4 regions of the Luteibacter sp. 22Crub2.1 genome follow, and region 4 is predicted to be linked to each of the others. Evidence: predicted binding sites of a transcription regulator. Region 4 holds the regulator's gene; each other region holds the start of a gene.
What was found. The regulator sigma-54, encoded in region 4, starts transcription at its own class of promoters, with help from an activator protein. The targets are predictions, from matches to a motif close to TGGCACGNGCNTTGC.
Positions count from the first base shown of each region.

Region 1 (6,055 bases), on a different contig from region 4:
CCAGAGGGTCATTGGCATCAGAGACAAGATCGAGTCGATTCCCCGAGCGATGCGTCACATGGGATGGGCAGTTTCCGCCGAATTGATGGAACATTGGCTGCATGGTGCGGCGTGGGTGCTTCCGCACGAATGGAAATCGATCAACCCACCAGATCCGCGAACCCTGTCGCCTAGTCAAGTGAACACGCACGCCGTTCGCATGAGCTGGGCGCTTTCGCACGGGCATGTAGCCATGGCCATGACCAGATTGCGCGCGAAAATGGCGAATGGTCCGGCCAGAGAACTGCTTCGCAAGCGTCTGAGTGGAGCTGCATGGGGCACAAGCAATCGAGTCGCGTTTGGAAGTAAGGATCACACAGCTATCCAGCTCGAGGCTACTTGCCAGTCGAATATCGAACTTTTTGGGGACAACCTGGGCACGATGGACGATCTGTATGGAAGCCTGGGAAAGGCCGCCATGAAAGTCGTACTCATTGGCGAAGCTACGCGCGACGCTAGAACAGGAAGAATTTCCTTACAGGTTACGCACGCCGGCTACTACATACGCGACACTTATGATTTTGAGGGCTTTCAATACCTCGGCACATGGACTAAGGATGGCGTTCTCAGCAAGGGCCAGATGCTCATGAATGCGGCGTCGAACGGCATGGTCTTTCGTTGGGGCGGCGAACCGATCGGAAACATATTCAACAAGGACTTCGATACTTATCGTTGTCAGACCGGCTATGGCGGTGATTTCATCATCTATTCCGATGTTCATTGGGAACCTGTGAGCCTTCTTCTGGACCTGTGTTAATGGAGACGAAGACAGTCGTGTTCGTTATGGCGGTCGCGGCCGGAGTCACGCTCTATCATGCGTCGAACTGCTGGGAACGCGCATATGCAACCCTCGTATCTTCAGAGACGAGTCCAGACGGCTGTCTGCGCATCGACACGTACTCTGCGTTCCGCGTACTTCCGTCAGTATTTCACCGTATTCCGGATCCTGATCCGACGATTAGGTATGCGCTCGGGAGGTCGTGGGAAGACGAGATATTCAAACGCGCTTACGAAGCCAGCACTGGCACTTTCCTGGGAGAGACTGTCGTTTTCGATCCATCGGCGTCCACGAGCATCATGTACTGGGGTGACACGAGAACACCCGGGCGGCGTGTTGTAGTTGCCAATCAGTTTTCACTCACGGATACCGACCGCTGCTCTGACGAAGCCACTCTCGCTAAGCTAGAAGCGTTCTACGAGCGAGAGCGGGAGGAGAGCCAACGAATACAGACGGAGTGGAAAAACGGGCGCCCGATCAGGCGTACCCTCTCGGCACCGGAGCAATGAGATCGCAAGGATTCCTTATTGCTCTCGTGGTTTCCGCCTCCGTTGTGCTCCTTAGCGGGTCAGTTTGGTAGGAGCGAGCCTTCGCTACGTATGTGTCATCAGAGATCAGCCCGAACGGCTGTATCCGAGTCGACACGTACAGCGCTTTCCGCGTACTGCCCTCAGTTTTTCACCGTATTCCTCATCCCGATCCATCGCTGCAAGTTGGCTTTGCGAAGCGGTGGCACGCCGCTGTCTTTGATCGCGCATACGAAGCGAGCACCGGGGCCTTTCTCGGTGAGACCATCGTCTACGATCCCTCATCCACCTTCGACTATGTCGATTGCGGAGATACAGGTAAGACGGGACGACGCTTAGTGAACATCGGTGGATTCATGTTGGCCGATACGACCCGATGCTCCGATGCGGCAACCATGGCGCGAATAGAGGCCTTTTACGAGCGGAAGCGCAACGAGATACAGACGTCGGAAAAGAATCGGGAAGATCAGCGCCGACTGGACGCCGGGCCTTTGGGAATGACGCGCTGAACACGGCGAGAGAACCAAAGAAAAAGGGGCGCCGAAGCGCCCCTTTCTTTTACCCGATGATCGCTCTCGCAATCAGATCGCGTAGTACATCTGGAACTCGAGCGGGTGGGTGCTCGCGCGGTAGCGGGTCACTTCCTGCATCTTCAGCGCGATGTACGCGTCGATGAAGTCGTCGGTGAACACGCCACCGGCCTTGAGGAAGTCGCGATCCTTGTCGAGCGCGGCGAGCGCTTCGTCGAGGCTGGCGCAGACCTGCGGGATGTTCTTCTCTTCTTCCGGCGGCAGATCGTAGAGATCCTTGTCGGCCGGTGCACCCGGGTCGATCTTGTTCAGGATGCCGTCGAGGCCGGCCATCATCAGCACGGTGAAGGTCAGGTAGCCCGACTGCATCGGATCGGGGAAACGGATCTCGATACGACGGCCCTTCGGGCTCGACACGTACGGGATACGGCAGGATGCCGAACGGTTACGCGCCGAGTAGGCGAGCATGACCGGCGCTTCGAAGCCCGGGACCAGACGCTTGTAGCTGTTGGTCGTCGAATTCGCGAACGCGTTGATGGCCTTGGCGTGCTTGAAGATACCGCCGATGTACCACAGCGCCGTCTGCGACAGGCCACCGTAGAGGTCGCCCGCGAAGAGGTTCTCGCCGTTTTTCGACAGCGACTGATGCACGTGCATGCCCGAGCCGTTGTCGCCGACGATCGGCTTCGGCATGAAGGTCACGGTCTTGCCCTGCTGGTGGGCGACGTTCTTGATGACGTACTTCATCGTCATCAGTTCGTCGGCCTTCTTCACCAGGGTGTTGAAGCGCGTGCCGATCTCGCACTGGCCCGCGTTGGCGACTTCGTGGTGATGCACTTCGACCACCTGGCCGAGCGACTCGAGCACCTTGCACATGTCGGCGCGCAGGTCACCCAGGCTGTCGACCGGGCTGACCGGGAAATAGCCGCCCTTAACGCCCGGACGGTGACCGCTGTTGGTGCCGTCGTACTTGTAACGCGACGACCAGGCCGCTTCTTCGGAGCCGATCTCGTAGAACACGCGTCCCATGTCGTTCTGCCAGCGGACCGAGTCGAAGATGAAGAACTCGGGTTCCGGGCCGAAGAAGGCGGTATCGGCGATGCCGGTCGACTTCAGGAAGGCTTCGCCGCGCTTGGCGATGGAGCGCGGGTCGCGACCGTAAGCCTGCATGGTGCTCGGCTCGAGCACGTCGCAATGCACGATCAGCTGCTTGTGGGCGCTGAACGGGTCGAGGTGGGCGGTCTCCGGATCCGGCATGAGAACCATGTCGGACTCGTTGATGCCCTTCCAGCCGGCGATCGACGAGCCGTCGAACATCTTGCCGTCTTCGAACGTGCTCTCGTCGATGGCGTGGGCGGGGAACGTGACGTGGTGGTGCTTGCCGAGCATGTCGGCGAAGCGCAGGTCGACGAACTCGATTTCCTCGTCCTGGATCAGGTTCAGCACTTTGGAAGCGGCGGACATACAAACCTCGAAATGGGTGTGGGCGGAATGCGTGTAGCAATCGCTATGCCAGCGTATCCGCCATCGACGGGGCGCCGGAATCAAGCTCTCCCATCATAGAACGGGTGTGAGGAAGATGTGCAAATGCACCATCATGGTGCATCGTTCTCGCTCACGCACCATTTCGGCCGATCCGCCAGCGTCGTCGCTCAAGGCTGGTGGGAAGGAAAGTTCACAAAGCCATCGTCGTCCGACGACTTTGCGGGCGCCGTCGAGGTCGGCGGCGCGACCGGACCGGGAGTCACCGGCTGCGCTGTCGGCACCGCGGTTCCCATCCGCGCGAGCAATGCGCGATCCGCCTTGATCATCGCCTGCGTCAGTTCGCTGTCATCGGTCGGCTGCTTGAGCTTGGGCGTGACGCCGACGCGCGGCGAATACACCGAGCGCACGTTGTAGACCTTGCCGTCGACACTGACGATCATTTCGACGATCAGTGGCGACAGCGCATTCACAATCTCCGATCCCGCATACCATCCGCCATGCATCTCCGTCTCGGAGCATTTCTCGCCGGCTCGAAGCATGAGCATCGGAAGCAGGCCCCCATACATCGACCCTACGCTGCCTTTCAACGCGCGCTTGGCGTTGAGATAGGCAGCGTAACGGCGTACCTCGATGGTGTGCCCGTGCCATGGGTCGCCTGGCGCGGTAGCCATTTCGTTGCGAAGCAACGCGACAGCCGACAGGGAAGCCGGTTTCTGGGGCACCGTATAAATCCCGTAATCACAGCTGGTGATCAGCAACGAGTGGATGTCGTATGCCCGGTCCGCCGGCGGACGGTGATCGACGACCGCGGGTCCGGTGACATCCGTCGCTTCGGGCGGGACGGGAAGGAGCGGCTCAACGGGCATCGGAGGCGGGGGCGTTGTTGGCCGCCGATTGCCGGAGCAAGCAGCGAGCGTCATCGACAATACGAAGACGCCGACCGCGCAAAGCGTCCGCCCATGTCCCCGTACGACAGCCACGGCGATGCCGAGGCCAGATCTGATAGCCATCGCGATTTCCCCTGTCGCGCAACCTTGCGCCGGCGCCATCATCCGACTCGCGCATGCCGCAGTAAATAGGTCCGCGAGCGTTGACGCCTCGTTCCCGATGCCGTCGCGTTTTCCCGAGCCACCCACATCGTTTACGCTTCGGTCCCTAGCGGGGCCTCGCCCCTCCCACACCGCCGCCTTTCCCCGGGCCGGCGCACGCAGAGCCGCTCCATGACCAAGAAAACCGATAACGACACCCCCGACGCCGCGCGACGCCGGTTGCTGGGCGGCATGGCCACGACCGGCGCCATGCTCGCGCTGGGTGGCGCAAGCGAGGTGACCGCAGCCGGCAAGAAGGCGGCTGGCCCAGCGCCGACCGGTGCCGCACTGGATGCGTTGCTCGAAAGACACATCGACAACGTGGTCGTGATCTACGCGGAAAACCGCAGCTTCAACAATCTGTTCGGGGACTTCCCCGGTCTGCAGCAGCCGCTGAGCGAAGTTCCGCCAGAACGTCTGATCCAGCGGGATCGCGACGGCACCCCGCTGAAGACCCTGCCACCCATCTGGGGCGGGCTCGTGCCGCACGAGCAGGTCGTCGACCATAAAACGTACAAGATCGGCGAAAAGGACATTACCGGCCTGCCGAACGCGCCGTGGGCACTGCACACCGGCGACGGCACCCCGCTGCCGCACGGTCTGGTCACGCGCGATCTCGTCCACGCGTTCTATAACAACCAGCTGCAGATCAACGGCGGCAAGAACGACGGCTTCGTCGCGTGGGGTGACAACGGCGCGCTGACCATGGGGCACTACGCCAGCGCACCCGTGCACCTGCGCCTGTGGAATATCGCCTCGCAATTCACCTTGTGCGACAACTTCTTCATGGGGGCCTTTGGCGGTTCGTTCCTCAACCACCAGTACCTCGTCGCCGCGCAACCGCCGTTCTATCCGGACGCCGACAAGAGCCCCGCGCAGTTCAACATCGCGGTGACCGAAAGCGGCGATCCGCTGGACCATCGCCTGAAGATGGACGAGGAATCGCCGAAGAGCGCCATGGACGGCAAACCCAAGTTCGCGCACCACAATACGCTGACCCCGGACTTCTGGGCGGTGAACACCATCGGTCCGCCCTATTCGCCGGGCTTCAACGTCGATCGCAGGAATCCGCTGCTTGCCGACGCCACCAGCGCCAACACGCTGGTGCCGCAGAAGCATAAACACATCGGCGACGTGCTCTCGGCGAAGGATGTCGACTGGGCCTGGTATGGCGGCGGTTTCCAGGCCGCGCTCGACGGTAAGGGCGACGGTGACGACGCCAGCTTCCCGCAGACGCCGAACTTCCAGCCACATCACCAGCCGCTCAATTACTTCGTGACGCTGGCTCCGGGAACCGAAGCGCGCAAGAAGCATTTGCGCGATGGCGGTCTTGGCGAGACGGCGGCGACGAATCATTTTCTTGCGGACATCGCGGCTGGGAAGCTGCCGCCGGTGGCGTTCTACAAGCCGCAAGGCGACCTCAACATGCACGCCGGCTACTCCGACGTGGAAGCCGGCGATCGTCATATCGCCAACGTCGTACATGCGCTGCGCAAGAGCCCGCAGTGGAAGAACATGCTGGTGGTGATCACGTTCGATGAGAACGGCGGCTGGTGGGATCACGTCGCTCCGCCGAAGGGCGACCGCTGGGGGCCGGGTACGCGCATC
Region 1 covers NZ_FUYT01000006.1:131,127-137,181, reverse strand. The annotation lists gene B5X73_RS07860 (DUF6402 family protein) at 1-796, shown strand, start outside; gene B5X73_RS20595 (hypothetical protein) at 1,419-1,853, shown strand; gene glnA (type I glutamate--ammonia ligase) at 1,926-3,338, opposite strand; gene B5X73_RS07845 (hypothetical protein) at 3,527-4,225, opposite strand; gene acpA (acid phosphatase) at 4,580-6,055, shown strand, end outside.
Region 1: the regulator sigma-54 is predicted to act here: its motif matches at 3,375-3,389, upstream of glnA (type I glutamate--ammonia ligase).

Region 2 (6,055 bases), on a different contig from region 4:
ATCCGCGATCGCGCTGAGCGTGGCCTGCGTATGCGCCACGGCGGCCGCTTCGATATCGGTACCGACCGGCCGCGGAAAAATCAGTTCGTAAGCGAACAGCGACTGTTTCTTGTCGAGGATGGGGACGCGGACGATGGGGAGGATGCCGTCGTCGTTCACCGCTGTCGGCTGGGGGGATGCTGCCATTGCTTTCTCTTACGCCGTCTGGGTGAGCCTGCAGTATCGCGTGTTCCGTTGCGTCAGACCTGTGCAAGCGTCCCGGAACGGAGTCTTACTTTTGAAACGCCGTTCGGTCCGTAAGTGGAGCCGCCCGGCGCATCGCCCGAAAGGAGCGAGAGCGCGTGACGCACATGATTCATGCGCTGCGCCACGATGCGCCCGTTGACGTCGTTGAGCCGACGGCATTCGAGCAGGCGCTCGATGGTCGGCGACCAGCGTTCGTCCTGCAGGCTGTCGACGCCCGCGGCATCGCTGAGCTGACGGCGCTCGACATCGAGTTTCTCGATGCGGTCGAGCAGTCTGCTCTTGGTCCGGCCTGCGACTTCCAGTGCGGGCATGTTCGCCTGATCGAGCGCCATGCGCTCGTCGATCAGGCTGGCGTGCAGCGCATCGACGTCACGGGCGAGGTCGCCCATGACGGCGCCGAGCGCCGCGTCGAAGTCGGAGGCGGATGCCGCGGTCATGCGCTGCCTGCGCCTCCGATCTGGCTTTCCATCGAAAGAAATTTGCTGGCGATCGCCTGCGAGTCCGGCTTGTAGGTACCGGACTCGATGTCCGTACGCAGCTTCTCGAGCTTCGCGGCGCGGCCGGGATCGTCGGCGCGGCTGGCGGCGTCGAGCGCCTTGGCCGAGTCGGTGATATTGACGCTGTCGTCGCTGGCGCGGACCGGGCTGGCGGTCTGCGTCGAGGCGGTCGAGCCGGCGGCCGCGTTCTGGGTGCGAAGCTGCACCGGCGGCTGCTGGTTCGGAATACCGGGCTTGATGGTCGTGGTCATGATCTTTCCTCGGATCTGATGTCCTTCAGAATCCTTATCGGCGGTCCATCGGGGAACTTTAACTGGCGCGGCGCCAGAAATGTGACGCGGTTGGTATTTCGTTCACGGAAGCACCGCGACGACCCCCGGCCCGCGTACCACGGCGTCCAGCACCTTCCCGGACGACGCATTGCGGACCTTGAGGCGTGATCCCATGTCACCGGCGCCCATGGCCACCCCGTCCGCACGGATGACCACGCCGTCGACGCTGGCTTCCATGCTCACGGCATCGCCGATGCGCACGGCCTGTCGCCCGGCGAGCATGCCCGGGGTGAGTACGGTACCGGCGTTGAGCGGCCGGGCCAGCGCTCGGCCTCCGACCTGGTCCAGGGCGGCGATGTAGCCGTAGGCGAGGGTGGCGACGTCACGTTCTTCCGTGTGGACATCCGCGGGGCCGAGGCCGTCGCCGCGAGTCAGCGGCCGGCTGGTGACCAGCACGGGCGCGAAGAGCTGGACCTTGACCGGTACCCGCACCGTCCAGCCCCCCGGCACGGGGCAATGGACCGTCACGCTGACGCGTGCGCCCAAAGCCCGGTTACCCGGCAGCGACGCGTCGAGTGGCGCGGCACAGTCGGCCAGCTTCAGGCGGCTGTCGAGCGGCACGGCCTCGAGCACCATGCGGGAGCCCGGCGGGGCGCGGTTCGCCCGCAACCAGTTCACCGCGGCATCGCGCACCCCGTCGACGGACTGCGTGGCTGCCGCCGGAAGCGGGCAGCCGAGCAGGGCCGCGAGGGCGAGTCCGCCAGCGACGAACCGGTGAATCACGCAGCGCGCTCCGCGAGGGACGCCGAAAGGCCCTGCGTGACGGCGTCGAGTTCCTTGTTGAGCCCCGGGACCATGTGGCTGGCGTCGGCGTGACGGCCTTCCCCGAGGGTGATGGCATACGTCGAGGCCAGCGCGGTGAAACGCTCGCCCGCCGCGCGGATGCCGTCGGCCGCCGCATCGGGGCGGCGTTCGCGGAACTGGTCGATGCAGCGCATGAGTGGCGTCGTGTCGAGCCAGCGGCGATCGAGGCTGGCCGGATCGCGCGACGCCAGTTCGACGGCGTAGCGCAGGCCCTGGCAAGCTTCGCGGATCATCTGGCTGAGGCTGGCCGCGTCGAGCGCGCCCTCGGTCTCCAGGCGCGCCAGGCTGAGGCGGTGAGCGAGCACGGCGGCGCGCGCGGCGGCATCGGCCTGGCGGCGCGATTCATTGCCGATGCGGCCGAGCGAGGTCTGCGTGGTCTGGATCGCGGTGATCCGACCGGCCAGCGCGGTCATGCCTTCGCGTGCCGCGTCGAGGCTGCCGCGGGCGCCGCGCACGGCGTCATCCACGCGACCCAGCGATGCCTGCATACCGGCGATGCCGGTCTGGGTCTGGTCGAGGCGACGCAGGCTGTTCTGCACGGCGTCGTCGAGCTGGCCCGAGAATTCACCGACCGTCTGCGTGACCTGGTCGATTTCCGCAGTGGCCTGGGTGGTCTTCTCGGCCAGCTGCTTCACTTCGTCGGCGACGACGGCGAAACCGCGACCGGCTTCGCCGGCGCGCGCGGCTTCGATCGCGGCGTTGAGCGCGACGAGGTTGGTCTGATGGGCGATGTCCTGCACGGCCGCGGTGAGCTTGCGGATCGCCGTGAAATATTCGGAGAACTGAGCGTGGTTGCGGCTCATACCCGAGAGGGCGCTGCGCAGGAGGCGCAACTGGCCGTCGAGGTCGCCCGCGGTCGCCTGGCCCTGACTGCCCGATTCCGCCATGCCGGTGACGCTGCCGTGGGCATGGTCGATCGCCGTCGAGATCCTGGCGCTGGCTTCCGTCAATCGACCGGCGGTATCGCGCGCGCCTTCGAGGTTGCCGACCAGCTCCTGCAGGCTGACGCCGAGCGCCTGCGCATTGGTCAGGACCATGCCCTGCTGCTCGATGGCCTGGATGGTCGTCGCCGGCGCGGTGCGCGGCGCCTCCGCAGGCTTGAGCAGTGCGCCCAGGGCGCTGGCGGCCGCCGGATACTGCGCGGAGAGGGCGCGGACTCGTGCGGCGTCACCGGTGGCGGCGGCGCTGGCGAGAAGGCGGACGTGCTGGCTCCAGAGGAGGGTCATGATTTCGCTTTCGCTTGTTCGGATGGTCGCCCCTAGTAATCGTCCAGGAGCCGTCGTTCTTGAGCCAAGCAATCCGTGTGCCAGTCGGGTACCTCAAGGTATGGGTGACCGCGCCGATACGTTCCGCGACACCTTATGCAGATGCCCAGGCACGACATGGCCCGCCCGTTGCTCGACACCGTGGAAACCTTCACCCGCCTGGCGGGACACAACCGCGTGGCCATGCTGCTGTTCCGTCTCGGCGACCGCCAGGCGTTCGGCATCAATGTCTTCAAGGTACGTGAGGTGCTCCGCCGGCCGCGTCTGGAGCGTATGCCCAGCATGCACGCGCTGGTGTCGGGCAGCTTCGACTACCGGGGCAGCACCATCCCCGTGATCGACCTGGCCGCCGCCATGGGCTACCCGCCGCTGGCCACCGTGGACAGCGCGCACCTCATCGTGACCGAGTTCAACCGCTCCGTGCAGGGTTTCCTGGTGTCCGACGTGGATCGGATCGTCCACGTCGACGGCACCAATATGGCCGCGCCGCCGCCGGCCCTCGGCTATGGGGCGCGGGTCAACGCCGTGACGCGTCTCGACGGCGACCTGCTCGCCGTGGTCGACGTCGAGCAGGTGCTGGCCCATGTGGATCCCCGGGCGGTCGAGCTGTCCGACCGCGTGCAGCAGGCCGCCCATATCCAGCACGCGGGCAGTCGCCGTGTCCTCGTGGTGGACGACTCGCTGGTCGCCCGCACGCAGATCGTCGACCTGTTCCGCAAGATGGACCTGGAATGTGTCGTGGCCAAAGACGGCAAGGAAGGCCTGGAAAAGCTCCGCGAACTCGCGGCGGGTCCGGTCGCCGACCGCGTCGCCCTGGTCGTGTCCGATATCGAGATGCCGCTGATGGACGGTTACGCGTTGACGCGTGCCATCCGTGAAGAGGCCGGCCTGCGTCATCACAAGGTCCTCCTGCACAGCTCGCTGAGCGGTGTGTTCAACGAGGCGATGGTCGAGCGCGTAGGCGCCGACCGGTTCATCGCCAAGTTCCAGCCCGACGTGCTTGCCACGGCCGTGCTCGAGCTGCTCCCGGCCTGACGTCGCCCTGACGCGGCACCCCGGCAGGCGCGTCGGAATTCCGTCGCTGGCGGCTTGGGGACCATCGCAAGACCTTGCAAACGGCGCTCCGGCGCCGTTTCGCCGTTAGTCCCCAGCCGTGGCACGGCTCTTGCTCAACCCCTCGGGCCAAGGTCACGAGAGGGGACGAGCCCATGATCGATTCATCCGACAAGCTGTTCGGCGTACACGCCCAGGCCCTTGGCCTGTGGCAGCGCCGTGCCGAGGTCATTTCATCCAACCTCGCCAACGCCGACACCCCGGGCTTCCTCGCCCGCGACCTCGATTTCAAGAAAGCGATGACCGCCGCGACCGGGGCCACCGATGGCCACACGTTGCAGATGGCGTCGACCGAAGCCGGTCACATCGGCGGCAACCCCGCCGTGGCCCTCGACCAGGCCAACAAGCTGGCCTATCGCGCCGAGACCCAGCCGACCATGGACGGCAACACCGTCGATACCCAGGTCGAGCAGTCGCAGTTCGCCGCCAACGCGATCCATTACCAGGCATCGCTCAGCTTCATCAACGCGCAGATCCACACCATGCGCCTCGCCATCACCGGGACCGCCTCATGAGTCTCCTGAAGATCTTCGACGTCGCCGGTTCCGGCATGGCCGCGCAGTCCGCGCGACTGAACACCACCGCCAGCAACATGGCCAACGCGGACAGCCTGTCCAGCAGTGAGGCCACGGCCTACCGCGCCAGGCAGCCGACCTTCGCGGCCGTGCAGCAGCAGGTGGACGGCCAGATGGAAAACGGCGGTGTCCGCGCGCTCGGCGTGACCGAGAGCCAGGCACCGATCCAGTCGCGTTACGAGCCGGCCAATCCGCTCGCCGACACGAATGGCTACGTGTATTCGAGCAACGTCAATCCGGTCGACGAGCTGGTCAACATGATCTCCGCGTCGCGCTCCTATCAGAACAACGTCGAAGTCATGAACAGCGCCAAGCAGCTCATGCAGAAGACGCTGGACCTCGGCAAATAAGGCACTCCCATGGTCGCTTCCGTCAGCACTACCAGTTCCACGTCCTCGACGTCTTCCAGCAGCCAGCTGAAGGAACAGACCCTCAGCCAGTCGGATTTCCTGAAACTCATGGTCACCCAGATGACCAACCAGGACCCGACCAAGCCGATGGATTCCACCCAGATGGTGGCGCAGATGGCGCAGTTTTCTCAGGTGGCCGCGACGCAGGAGCTGCAGAGCTCGTTCGACACGCTGGCGACCAACCTCACCGGCGATCAGTTCGTCCGTGCCGCCAGTCTGGTCGGGCAGGAGGTGCTCGTGCCGTCCACCGCGGGACAGCTGACCAACAGCGAGATGGATGGGGCCGTCAACGTCGGTACCTCCGGCACCTACGTCAACGTTCAGATCAAGGACGCCTCCGGCAACGTCGTCCGCACGATTTCCCTGGGCCAGCCCGATGCGGGCCTCACCAAGTTTTCCTGGGACGGTAAATCCGACGACGGCACGCAGCTGACCGACGGTGTCTACCAGATGACCGCTACTTCCGGCGGCAACGCGATCGACACGTTCGTTCGCGGAAAGGTGGAAGGCGTCGGTGCCTCGGGCACGGACGGAACCTATGTGCAGGTGGCCGGCTACGGCGGCGCCCTGCTGAGCCAGATCGCGCAAATCATGTAATTCCAGCGAGGAAACACACCCATGCCTTTCGATATCGCCCTCAGCGGCATCAACGCGGCGTCTTCCGACCTGGAAGTCACCGCCAACAACATCGCCAACGTCAACACGGTCGGCTTCAAGGGCTCGCGCGCCGAGTTCTCGCAGGTGTATTCCGTGGCCGGTGAAAACCTGTCCGCCACGGCGGCGGGCAGCGGCGTCCGCCTGACCAACATCGCG
Region 2 covers NZ_FUYT01000015.1:46,935-52,989, forward strand. The annotation lists gene B5X73_RS15950 (EAL and HDOD domain-containing protein) at 1-186, opposite strand, end outside; gene B5X73_RS15955 (flagella synthesis protein FlgN) at 240-683, opposite strand; gene flgM (flagellar biosynthesis anti-sigma factor FlgM) at 680-994, opposite strand; gene flgA (flagellar basal body P-ring formation chaperone FlgA) at 1,097-1,798, opposite strand; gene B5X73_RS15970 (methyl-accepting chemotaxis protein) at 1,795-3,105, opposite strand; gene B5X73_RS15975 (chemotaxis protein) at 3,262-4,179, shown strand; gene flgB (flagellar basal body rod protein FlgB) at 4,353-4,772, shown strand; gene flgC (flagellar basal body rod protein FlgC) at 4,769-5,182, shown strand; gene B5X73_RS15990 (flagellar hook assembly protein FlgD) at 5,192-5,839, shown strand; gene flgE (flagellar hook protein FlgE) at 5,861-6,055, shown strand, end outside.
Region 2: the regulator sigma-54 is predicted to act here: its motif matches at 4,299-4,313, upstream of flgB (flagellar basal body rod protein FlgB).

Region 3 (6,055 bases), on a different contig from region 4:
TCACGTTGCGTGTGATCGAAGGCCCGTGAGCGGGTTCGCGATGGAATCCCGTCGCCTTCGTTGCAAGGTATCAATCAAGGAGCGTGCCAACGCCGGAATTCTGGCGCCACAAGGCCGAGATTCACGTAAGTACGGGGCTTTCGAAGGTGTGAGGAAAACCTTTTCGGCAAGTGATGACGACGTGAGGGCGCCCCTTGGTGTCAGCCCTGACAACACGCGTCACGAATGTGACGCAGGACGCCACGCGACGTTCCTACGTCACGTGACGTAAAAGGTCACTTCACTCTCCCCATCCGTCCTGAGGCCGTGCGTGGGCTCGTGCTTCGGCCACCTGGCGGCGGTGCTGGCGGAACACCAGTCGCTCGATACCGTCGCGGACGGACTCCGTCAGGCCCTCGAAGGCGATGAAGCCCTTGCCGTCCGTGGGACCGGCGAGGCGAACGCCCGGCAGCTCCAGCGGGAGGGCCCGGCACACGTCGAAATGCAGCTTCAGCATGACCGGGGTGCCCACGGCGGGCAGGCCGTCCCATGGCAAGGCGGCGCCCGCGGCGTTCACGCGGACCGGAATGCGGGGAGGCAGGACGGACTGGGGCAGGAGGAGCCGGTTGACGATCTCCATCAGGACGTTGAGCTTGGCGTCCAGACGGGCCACTTCCTGGGTCAGGGGGCTGTCGTCCTCGCCAGTGTCGCTGCGCCGGTCCATGAGGGCGGACACGGCGACCAGGACATTGGTGTTGCGGTCGTTGATCAAGGCCAGCGCGGCCGGATCGGGACGCTCGGTGATCTCACAGGTGGCGTGAAACCGGGAATCCCAGGCTACGCGATCGGAGAATGCCTTCCACGCTTCGTCAGTCATCCGTCCGTCCCCGCCAAAGGATGTGTCGATCAGAACGAATTATACGCGGCGACGGCGCGGCGAACCCGACGGGACGTGTCCCACTGCGCCGCGGTCTCGTCGCGAGCCGCCGAGACGAGGTCCTTGATCAGGCCATCCAGCAACATGATGGACTTCAGCGACTCGAGCGTTTCGGGGGCCGGACGCATGCTCCCCTGCCGCAGGACAGGCTCGCGCTGGGCTTCGAGTTCGGTGAGCTCATCCCAGCGACCTTCGCTGGCGGCCGCATGCATGGACTCGGTCAGGTCGAGGACGCGCGGGAGGTCGCACCAGAGGGTGTCGTTCATGCGCCTGCTCCGGCGAGCTGACGAGCCTCGACCGGGATGGCCACCCAGCTGTCGCGGATCTGCCCGAGCAGGCGCGCGACTTCTTCGAGGGCTTCGGCGTCGTTATGCAGATTGGCGTGTACGAGACGGCGGCTCATATAGTCGTACAGGGCGTCCAGCTGGGAAACCAGCGGCGTGGCCACGTCGTGATTGAGGCCCGACTGGAGACCGCCGACGATTTCGATCGTCTTCGAGATGGCCTCGCCCTTGCCCGCGACGTTGCCCGTAGCCATGCACGCCAGCGCCAGGCGAATGCGTTCCAGACCGCCATCCATGAGCATGGTGATGAGACCGTGCGAGTCGGCCTGCTCGAGGCCGCCACCGGTGCGGACCTGCTGGTAGGCGCCAGCGCCGCGGGAGTATCCAAGTGCCATGTGGGTTTCCTGTCCTGCGATCAGGACGATTTGGTCAGCGCGTCGAACTGCTGCGTGAGGTAGCTGCTGGTGCTGCTGAGTTTGGTCATCATGGTGTCGAGCGCCGTGTACTGCGTGGTCAGGCGCTTCGTGTAGTCGGTCATGGTCGAGTCCCAGGCGGTCTGCTGATCGGCCAGGTCCTTGAGCTTGGCATTCAGATTGGTGGTGCGCTGGGTCAGGATGCCGCTGGACGAGGTCCAGCCGGTGACCAGCTTGTCGAGTTTCGGCGCGATACCGTTGGTGCCGCTCAGCAGGTCCTTCACGCCACTCGGGTTCGAGCTCAGCGCGGAGCTCAGCTTCGTGGTGTCGAACTTCAGCGTGCCGTCGACCTGGAAAGACACACCCAGGTCGCTGAGCGAGCGCGGGCTGGCGGTGGCGCCAGTCAGTTGCGAACCCAGCAGCTGGGAGACCTGACTCTTGATCGAATTGACCGTGGCATCGCCGATCAGGGCGCCGACCTGCTGGTTGGTCGCGTCGTACTTGGTCAGCGTGCTGTAGGTCGAAACGAAGGAGTTATAGGCGGTGACCAGCGACTGCATCGCCGTGCTGACCGAGCTGGTGTCGTTGCTGATGGTGATGCTGCTCGAGCCGGTCTTGGCAAGCGACAGTGTCACGCCGTCGATCGCCGTCGAGGTCGTATTGGTGGGGCTGCTGGCCGCCGTGCCGTCGACCGTGAACAAGGCGTCCTGCGCCTTGATGGTCGGGGTATCCGTCGCGGGATCGAAATCCAGCTGCGCCAGGCCGCCGTCGCCGCCACTGGAGGTGACCGTGAACGCGTTGGCCGCACCGGTGGTCTGCGAGGTCAGCACCAGATGCGCGCCGTCGGTACCGGTGACGATGCTGGCGGTGACGCCGGGATTGGACTTGGAGTTGTTGATCGCGTCGCGCACGTCCTGCAGCGTGTTCGCCGGCGAGGCGATATCGACGCTCATGGACTTGTCACCCACCGCGATGCTCAGGGTGCCCGTGCCGACCTCGGTCGTCCTGGCGCTGGCGAACGCGCCCGACGTGGTCTTCTGCGAGGTAGCGAGCTGGGTAACGGCGATGTTGTAGACGTTGGCCTTGGCCGTGGAATCCGTCGTCGCCGAGAGGACGGTGGAGTCGCCGATCGAGGTCTTCAGCGTGGAGAACGCGGTACCGTCGGTCAGGGACTTGATGGCGGCCTGCAAGCTCGTCAGGGACGAGGTGAAATTGCCGATCGCCGAAATCTGGGTGCTGGTGCTGGTCTGAGCCGTCGAGATCTGACTGTCCTTCGCCGCACGCTTGTTGTTCACAAGGTTCGTAACGATGGACGCGACGTCGATGGAGCTGGATCCGAGCGTAACGGTGCTGCTACTGGTGGCCATGAGACTCTCCGTGAAGACGCCTCACTGCCCGGGGCGCCAATTTGTCGACGGCTGACCCCCAGTGGGAGCCAGCCGTGGACAACTAAGCAATTACCCTGCCAACCCGGGGATGCCCCGGGATGGCGGTGTCACCATTACTGGAGGAGCTTGGTAACGATCTGCTGGCTCTGGTTGGCCTGGGCGAGGACCGAGACGCCGGCCTGCTGCAGGATCTGAGCCGAGGACATGTTCGCCGTTTCCTGAGCGAAGTCGGCGTCGGTGATGGCCGACTTCGACGAGGTCAGGTTCTGCGAGATGTTCTGCAGGTTGGAGATGGTCGACTCGAAGCGGTTCTGCACCGCGCCGAGGGTGGAGCGCAGATCGGAAACCGACTGCAGGGCGGCATCGATGCGGTTGATCGTCTTGTTCGCATCGTCGACCGTCTTGACGCTGGAATCGGCCAGGGTCGAGGTCGTGCTGACGGCCTGCGTCGTGATGCCGAGCGTACCGGCCTGCGTACCGCTGACGGTGTAACCCGTGGCCGAGGAGATCGTCAGGCTCTTGCCATCCGAGCTCACGTAGGCGCTGATGCCCGAACCCGACTTCGAGTTGACGGCGTCGGCGAGGCCCTGAGCATCCTTGTACGTGCCGGCGAGCGAGAAGTTGGTGCCGTCGGCGAGCTGGATGCTGGCGCCAGCCGCACCCGCAGCGATGGTCAGGGACTTGGCATCGCCCGCCTTCACGGCGTCCGTACCGGCAACAGCCGTGCCGGTGCCGAAGATGGCGGCGCCAGCGCCCGTCGGGGCCGGAGCCGCACCCGCACCGGCGGTGCCGGCGGTGAAGACGACCTTGCCGCCCGCGGCGGACACGGCGACCGACGTATCGCCGGCGCTCGTGAGCTGGGCCTGGATCGCCGCAGCCGTCGCGCTGCCATCGGTGTCACCCGACAGATCGGTGTTCAGCGTGATGTTGGTGTTGCCGACCTTGAAGGTCTTGGCAGCGGCACCCGTGTAGTTGGCACCGGTGAAAGCGTCGGACGTGAAGGTGCCCTTGGTGGCGGCGGCATCGGCGGCGACGGTGAAGTTGGACGAGACGTCGACCGTCTGCGAAGCCAGCTGACCGACCTGATTGGACTTCATGCCCTTGTCGAGGCCGACGGTGATCACTTCACCGACGTTGGCACCGACCTGGAAGCTGAGGTTCTGGGCGGAACCGTCCAGGACCTTCATGCCGTTGAAGTTGGTCTGCGTGGCGATACGCGTGACTTCCGACAGACGCTGCTGGACTTCGGCGTCGAGTGCCGCGCGGTCCGAAGACGAGTTGGAAGCGTTGGTCGACTGAACGGCCAGTTCGCGGATGCGCTGCAGGTTGTTCGTGACTTCGTCGAGGGCCGATTCGGTGGTCTGCGACAGCGAGATACCGTCATTGGCGTTCTGCACGGCGCGGTTCAGGCCGTTGATCTGCGTCGTGAAGCGGGTCGAGATCGCGAGGCCGGCGGCGTCGTCCTTCGCGCTGTTGATGCGGTTACCCGACGACAGGCGCTCGATCGCGGACGAGAGCTTCGTCTGCGAGGTGCTCAGGTTACGCTGAGCATTCAGCGACATGATGTTGGTGTTGATGGTCAGTGCCATGGGATTGATCCTTTTTAAGCGGAACCGAAATGCCGGAGGTTGTGCGGCGTAGTCCGGCGGGGTTCCGTGAAGGAAGCCTTCCGCCTCAGAGAGGTTTACGGCACGCCGGGAGGAAACTTGAGAACTTTTTCTACCTGTCAACAACTTTCTTGATCGAAACCGTGTAGGCGGTGACGCCCAGGCTCCGTCAGTCAATTTATCGGCAGGGTCGGCTCCGGGTTTAGGGTCAATTTCACAACGCCAGATACGTCGATTCGGCAGCGGAAGTTCGCGCCCCGGCGGACTCGCGGGGGCGCCTGAGCCTGTGCCGCCTGGCCGTGGAATTACTCCAGCAATTTGAGGATGAGCTGTTGAGACGAATTGGCCTGTGCGAGCACCGAGACACCCGATTGCTGAAGGATCATGGCCATCGTCTTCTTTGCGGTCTCCTCCGCGATGTCGGAATCCATGATGGTGCTGCGCGACTCCGTCATGTTCTGCCGGATGCTGTCGAGGTTGCGAATGGTGGACTCCAGGCGATTCTGCACGGCACCCAGCGTGGACCGGGTCGAGCTGACCGATTCCAGTGACGCGTCGACGCGCGCCACCAGGGCGTATGCCGCATCTCGCGTAAGCACCGAGCCATCGGCCAGGGATGTCGTGGTGTCCATGGCGTAATCACTGGAAAATCCGAGCTTGCCTGCCAGAGCCCCCGACACGCTGACGGCCGACCGCGAATCGAAACGTAACGATCCGTTTTCACCGACAAAGGCGGAGAGACCGCTTCGTCCGTTGGCATTGATGGCATCGGCGACGCTTTGCGTGTCCCGGAACGATCCGATGATGTCGACGCGCTCGCCGCTGCCATTGGTAAATGAAAGATCGCCTTTAGCCAGGCTGAGGCGGTCGCCCCCTACCCTCACGATGTCGAGTTTGTCGCCGTTGGCGGCAACCCTGAAGTCACGACCGAGCTTGCCTTCGAGAAAGCCACGCGCAGTGTCGACGGCGTCGCCTTTATAGAGCGACCAGTCGACCCTGACGCCATCGTAGTCCACCGTACCCAGGCTCTTCCCGTTGGCATTGCTCCAGTCCTTCGCAGGATCCTGCGTGAACGCGTAAGGCTTGGAGACGAACGCCGATGCGATATCCACCGAGCCACTCGCTACCTGACCGACCTGATCCGCACGCATACCCAGCCCAAGGCCCACCTGAATCACTTCGCCCACGTTGGCGCCGACCTGGAAGGTGAAGCGCGAGCCGCTTCCGTCCAGTACTTTCATGCCATTGAAATTGGTTTGTGTGGCGATGCGGGTGATTTCTTCGAGGCGTTCGACCACCTCGTTGTTGAGGGCGCGCCGGTCCACACCGGAGTTCGAGCCGTTGGCCGACTGCAACGCCAGTTCGCGGATGCGCTGCAGGTTGGCCGTTACCTCGTCGAGCGCCGCCTCACTGGTCTGCGACAGCGAGATGCCGTCGCTGGCGTTCC
Region 3 covers NZ_FUYT01000015.1:62,019-68,073, reverse strand. The annotation lists gene B5X73_RS16060 (PilZ domain-containing protein) at 281-856, opposite strand; gene B5X73_RS16055 (flagellar protein FliT) at 886-1,182, opposite strand; gene fliS (flagellar export chaperone FliS) at 1,179-1,595, opposite strand; gene fliD (flagellar filament capping protein FliD) at 1,616-2,980, opposite strand; gene B5X73_RS16040 (flagellin N-terminal helical domain-containing protein) at 3,115-4,590, opposite strand; gene B5X73_RS16035 (flagellin N-terminal helical domain-containing protein) at 4,914-6,055, opposite strand, start outside.
Region 3: the regulator sigma-54 is predicted to act here: its motif matches at 3,067-3,081, upstream of fliD (flagellar filament capping protein FliD).

Region 4 (6,055 bases):
ATGCTGGCCATATCCGCCGGAGCGACGGTATCGCTGACGACGATCTCGCCCACGCGGGCGGCCAGTTTGCGTTCTTCGCGGCTGGACTGTTGGAGCAGGGCGGACATGACCCGGCCGATCACCTGGTCGATGTCCTCGCCGCGGCTCTTCAGGTAGGGGTCGTTCATGGCGTCGAACACCGCCGCGAGACGATCGCGCTGCATCTTGAGCGCGGCACTCGCGGTGTAGTGACCGACGGCGACGAGTTCGTCCAGGCCGCGCAGTAGTTCCTCGTCATCGAGCAGCAGACTGTGCGCGTCGATGAAATCGCCGACTTCGCGGGCCAGCGCGCCGTGCAGCTTGCCACGCAGCTCACGCAACTCCGTGCGGGCGGTATCGATCGCCTTGTGCAGGCGCTCGATCTCGGGAGCGATTTCGTTGTCCTCGAGCATCCGCGTGTCGACGGCGTAGATGCTCGGCTGGACCAGACGCGCGCGACCGAGGGCCATGCCCCGGGCGGCTTGCGTGCCGGTCAGCACGTATCTCATGGGGGGCTCGTCCTGTGCGGCGGCATCATCGTTCAGGCACCCTCGTCGAATTTGCGATCGAACAGATCGACCACGGCGTTGAGCGCGGCTTCTTCATCTTCACCCTCGGCGCGCACGACGAGCGAGGTGCCCATGCCCGCGGCCAGCATCATGACGCCCATGATGCTCTGCGCGTTGACTTCACGCCCCTTGCTGATCAGCCATACCGTCGACTTGAACCCCGCCACCAGCTGTACGAGCTTGGCTGAAGCACGAGCGTGAAGGCCCAGCCGGTTGGATACCACGATGTCCCGTTCAAGCATGGTCGATGAAGATCCCTCCGCGACCGCCAGCGGCCGCGATGTCGGCCAGTTCGGTCAGCGATTTTTCCGAATAGTTGAGGACACGAAGCAGCATCGGCAGGTTGAGGCCGGATACGCAACGCAGGTGGACGCCCAGCTCGGCCAGCGAGAGGCCGATATTGCACGGGGTGGCGCCGTAAAGGTCGGCGAGCACCAGCACGCCGTCACCGTGGTCGAGGTCGCGCGCATGCTTCGCGGTCAGCGTCCGCATGACGTCCGGATCCGAACTGGGTGGAACCTCGACGGCATCGACTTCGAGTGGCAGCTTGGGCATGACGTGGCGGGCCGCCGAAATCAGCGCCTTGCCGACGGCTTCGTGGGTCATGAGGAGGACGCCGACGCTCATCGCCCGGTTTCTCGTACTGGCATGGGCTGGGTCATGGCTCACTCTAGCTCGCGATGAAAGGTAAGTACGTTGCCGCGTTCCGAGCGGAAATGCTGGGCCAGCTTCTCGACCAGATAGACCGAGCGGTGACGCCCGCCCGTGCAGCCGATCGAGACCGTGACATAGCTACGATCCTCGCCCTCGAAGCGCGGCAACCAGGTGTCGAGCCAGCGGGCAACGTCCGCATAGTACTCGCCCACGAGCGGGTTCGCGTCGAGGAACTCGCGTACGGGGAGGTCCCGGCCCGAGAACGGGCGCAGGCGGGGGTCCCAGTGGGGGTTGGGCAGGCAGCGGGCGTCGAAGACGAAATCGGCGTCGGAGGGCAAACCACGGCGGTAGGCGAACGACTCGAAGAGCAGTGTCGTGCCGTCCGAGGCGGCGGCGTATCCCGTGGCGAACAGCCGGCGCAGCTGATGGACGTTGAGGTCGCTGGAGTCGATGACTTTTTCCGCGATCGAGACCAGGGGCCGCAGCAAGCGGCGCTCTTCGGCGATGGAATCGGCCAGCGAGAGTTTTTCCGCCGCCAGCGGGTGACGGCGGCGGGTCTCGGAGTAGCGCTTGATCAGGACGTCGTCGCGGCTGTCCAGGAAGATCAGATGGACGTGGACGCCCGCCGTGGAAAGCTCGGAAAGCACGTGAGGCATGCGCGAGAGGTCGATGCGCCGGTTGCGCACGTCGACGCCCACGGCGATGCGACGGCGCGGTCCGTGCTCGCCCTGGCTGACGGCGGCGACGAGCTGGGGAATCAGCTCGGCGGGCATGTTGTCGACGCAGTAAAACTCGAGGTCTTCCAGCGCACGCAGGGCGACCGTCTTGCCGCCGCCGGACATACCGGTAAGGACGACCAGATGGATGGCGCCAGGTTCGACGATGGGGCTCATGGTTTGCTCGGTCACGTCGGTCACCACGGCGGCAGGCGGCGCATCTGGTGCGCCTGCCGGTCGATGAAGGTTTGTGCGGGATCGATGCCCTTGCTCTTGAGCACGTGATTGCGCACGGCCGCCTCCACCAGCACCGCGAGGTTACGGCCGGGAGCGACGGGAATGGTGATCTTGGGCACGTCCACGTCCAGCACGTTACGCCGGCTGACGTCGCCGGTAAGGCGGGTCATCGCGTCGATGTCTTCACCGGAGGTCAACGGCTTGAGGTGCACGACCAGACGCAGGTATTTCGATGGCTTGACCGCCGTGTGGCCGAACATCTCGCGGATGTTGAGCACACCCAGGCCGCGCACCTCGAGGAGGTCCTGCAGCAGCTCGGGGCAGGCGCCGTCGATGACGTCTGGCGCGATGAGGGTGAATTCGGTCGCGTCGTCGGCGACCAGGCGGTGGCCGCGACTGATGAGTTCCAGCGCCAGCTCGCTTTTGCCGGAGCCCGGGTCGCCGGTGATCAGCACGCCGATGGAGAACACCTCGAGGAAGACGCCATGAAGCGTGACCCGGGGTGCGAGCGTCCGCGCCAAGTGATATTGCAGATACGTGAGCAGCTCGTGGCCGCGCTTGGTGCTCTGCCACAGTGGCGTGTCGGTTTCTTCCGCGACTTCACGCAGGTCGGAGGGGATCGACTGGTCTTTCGTGACGATCAGCGCGGCCGGCTGGTAGGCGGCGATCTTGTGGATGACCTCCCAGCGCTGGCGCGATTCGAGGCCGTCGAGGTAGTTGAGCTCCTCCGTGCCGATGATCTGCACCTTGTTCGGGTAGATCACGTTGAGGTAGCCGACCAGCGAAGGACGGCGGCTCTGCTTGGCATTGGGCTCGAGCACGCGGGCCTCGCCGCGCATGCCGGCGGCCCAGCGAAGCGCCATACGTTCGTAGACGCCGTCGAAGAGTTGTCTGGCGGTGAGCCGATCCACGCGTGTGATCCCTTTAGATGGCGAAGCCGGCGTGAGGGCGCCGGCTGGGGCTATTGTGCCATCAACACGCGGGAGGAGGCCCGGCGGCGCGCGCGAGCGGCCGCCGGGCGCTCGCGTCAGTCGGTGCTGGCAACGCGCGCGTCGCGGCCTTCGGCGTTATGGTGATCCTTCAGCTTCTCTTTGTGCTTGCGAAGCTGGTCGGCGAGTTTGCCGATCATGGCGTCGATGGCGGAATAAAGCGTGTCGCCCTTGTTGTCGTCTTCCAGGCGGGCCACGCCTTCGCCATGGAGCCGGGTGCCGGCACAGTGCAGGGTGCCTCCGGCCTTGTGCTCGTTCTTGTCGACGGAAAGGACCACGTCGAGGGCTTTGATATTGTCGAAAAGGCGTTCGAAGCGGCCGATTTGCTGTTCCACGCGCTCGCGCAGAGCGGGGGTGATATGGACGTGCTGGCCGCTGATCTGGATTTGCATGACGCCTCCTTCTTGCTGAGGGTGTCGCCTTATGGCGACGAGATCGGAACGGCGGGGTTGCCGCTCCTCAAGCCTGAACTGATGAGACCGTGGACCTCCGCCGGGGTTCCCCCCGATGTTTCTCAACCTGCGCGAACGCGTTCGCTGGAGCTGGGAATTCGCATCGCTTCACGGTACTTGGCGACCGTACGGCGTGCGACCTGAATTCCGCGTCGATGGAGCTCCTCGGCGAGGGCCTGGTCGGACAAGGGGCGGCGTGCGTCCTCGCCCGTGATGAGCTTGCGCAACATGGCCTGGATGGCGGTGGCGGATGCGCTGCCGCCGTCTTCCGTCGCCACGCCACTGGAAAAGAAATGCTTGAGTTCGAAAGTGCCGCGCGGCGTGTGCATGTATTTCCGGGTGGTGACCCGTGAAATCGTCGATTCGTGCATGCCGACTTCTTCGGCGACCTCACGCAACACCAGCGGATGCATGGCCTCGGGGCCGTAATCGAGGAAGGCGCTCTGGCGGCGGACGATGACTTCCGCGACCTTGGTCAGGGTTTCGGCGCGCGACTGCAGACTCTTCAGCAACCAGCGGGCTTCCTGCAGCTGGCCCTTCATCCAGGTGGCGTCGTCGCCGCGCGCGCGGGCGATGAGGTTGCAGTAATGCTGGTTGAGCCCCAGCCGGGGCTGCGCGTCGGCGTTGAGGCTGACCGTCCAGCGACCCGCTTCCCGCCGTGCGTACACATCGGGCGCGACGTATTCGACGGGCGTGGCATCCAGCGCGGCGCCCGGGCGCGGATCGAGGCTGCGGATCAGCGCCGCGGCGCTGGCCACCTCGTTCTCGGCGGCCTTGAGCCGACGGGCGATCTTGACGCTGTCGTTTCGCGCGAGGAGCTCCAGCTCTTCAAGGACGATACGGATCGCCAGGTCGCGGAACGGGGTTTCGGTCGAAAACTGCGAGAGCTGGCAGAGCAGACAGTCGCGCAGATCGAGGCTGGCGATGCCGGTGGGATCGAATCGCTGCACGCGCTGGCGTACCGCTTCGATCTCCCCGGCACTGGCCCGCAGTTCGGCGGGCAGCGCGACTTCCACCGCCTCGACCCCGTCGCGCAGGTACCCGTCCTCGTCCAGCGCGTGGATGATCGCGGTGGCGATCGCGTGGTCGCGTGGGGAGAACTGGGAAAGATTGAGCTGCCACTCCAGGTGCTGCTGGAGGCTTTCCGGCGCGGCGTTCTGCGGCTCGAAACCGTCTTCGTCACCACCGTTGGCACGCGATGGGGCGCCGGCGTAGTCACCCGCCTCGCCGTGGAAGCGATCGTCATCCCACTCCGGGGCGAGTTCTTCGGACGGGGTGGCGGTGGACTCGTCCTCCTTCGAGGACTTGGCCGGGAGCTCCTGGCGGGACGGGAACTCCGCGTCGAAACCGTTCTCGTCCGCGGCGTCGCCGTCGGCATCCGCGTCGGACTCCGCATCTTCGGCAAACTCGAGCAGCGGGTTGCTCTCCGCGATCTGGCGGAGTTCCGCTTCGAGCTCCAGCTGCGACAGCTGGAGCAGACGAATGGCCTGCTGTAGCTGCGGGGTCAGCGTGAGCTGCTGATGCAGGCGAAACTGAAGTCCGGGTTTCATGCCTTCGATGCGTGAGGTGTCGAATCCATCCTAACCCCTTGCGGCCTCCACAAACCAGCGGTCCGGCCGGCTAGCACCTCTGGCCGAATCTGCGCGTCGGCGCAGATGGCCGGTGACGCGCTCTAGATGCGGAATTCACGACCCAGATACACCTCGCGCACCTTCTCATCGGCGAGGATGTGCTGAGGCGTACCGCGCGAGAGGACCTCACCGTCGTTGAGGATGTACGCGCGGTCGCAGATGCCGAGCGTTTCGCGGACGTTGTGATCGGTGATCAGCACGCCGATGCCGCGTTCCTTGAGGTGTCGCACGATGCGCTGGATCTCGCCCACGGAAATGGGATCGACGCCGGCGAACGGCTCATCGAGCAGCATGTAGCGCGGGCGTGCCGCCAGCGCCCGGGCGATTTCGACGCGACGACGCTCGCCGCCGGACAGGCTGATGCCCTTCTGATCGGCGATATGCGCGATCTTCAGTTCGTCGAGCAGGCTGTCGAGTTCGTCGTCGCGCTGCTTCTGCGTCATGCCGTCGCGCAGCTCGAGCACCGCCATGATGTTGTCCGACACGCTGAGGCGACGGAAGACCGAGGCTTCCTGCGGCAGATACCCGATGCCGAGCTTGGCACGCGCGTGCATGGGCAGGCCGGTAATGTCCTGCTGGTCGAGCTTGATCACGCCCGCGTCGGCCTGGATCAGCCCGACCACCATGTAGAAGCAGGTCGTCTTGCCGGCGCCATTGGGACCGAGAAGGCCGACGACCTCACCTTCGCGGATGGAAAAGGCGAAGTCGCGGACTACCTTGCGTGCACGGAAGCGCTTCTGCAGGCCTTGGGCTGAAAGCATCGGGTCAGGGCTTCCTGGCAGGTGCGGC
Region 4 covers NZ_FUYT01000014.1:88,456-94,510, forward strand. The annotation lists gene ptsP (phosphoenolpyruvate--protein phosphotransferase) at 1-527, opposite strand, end outside; gene B5X73_RS15345 (HPr family phosphocarrier protein) at 560-829, opposite strand; gene B5X73_RS15350 (PTS sugar transporter subunit IIA) at 822-1,214, opposite strand; gene rapZ (RNase adapter RapZ) at 1,253-2,134, opposite strand; gene hprK (HPr(Ser) kinase/phosphatase) at 2,155-3,105, opposite strand; gene raiA (ribosome hibernation-promoting factor, HPF/YfiA family) at 3,222-3,575, opposite strand; gene B5X73_RS15370 (RNA polymerase factor sigma-54) at 3,698-5,185, opposite strand; gene lptB (LPS export ABC transporter ATP-binding protein) at 5,308-6,027, opposite strand; gene lptA (lipopolysaccharide transport periplasmic protein LptA) at 6,032-6,055, opposite strand, start outside.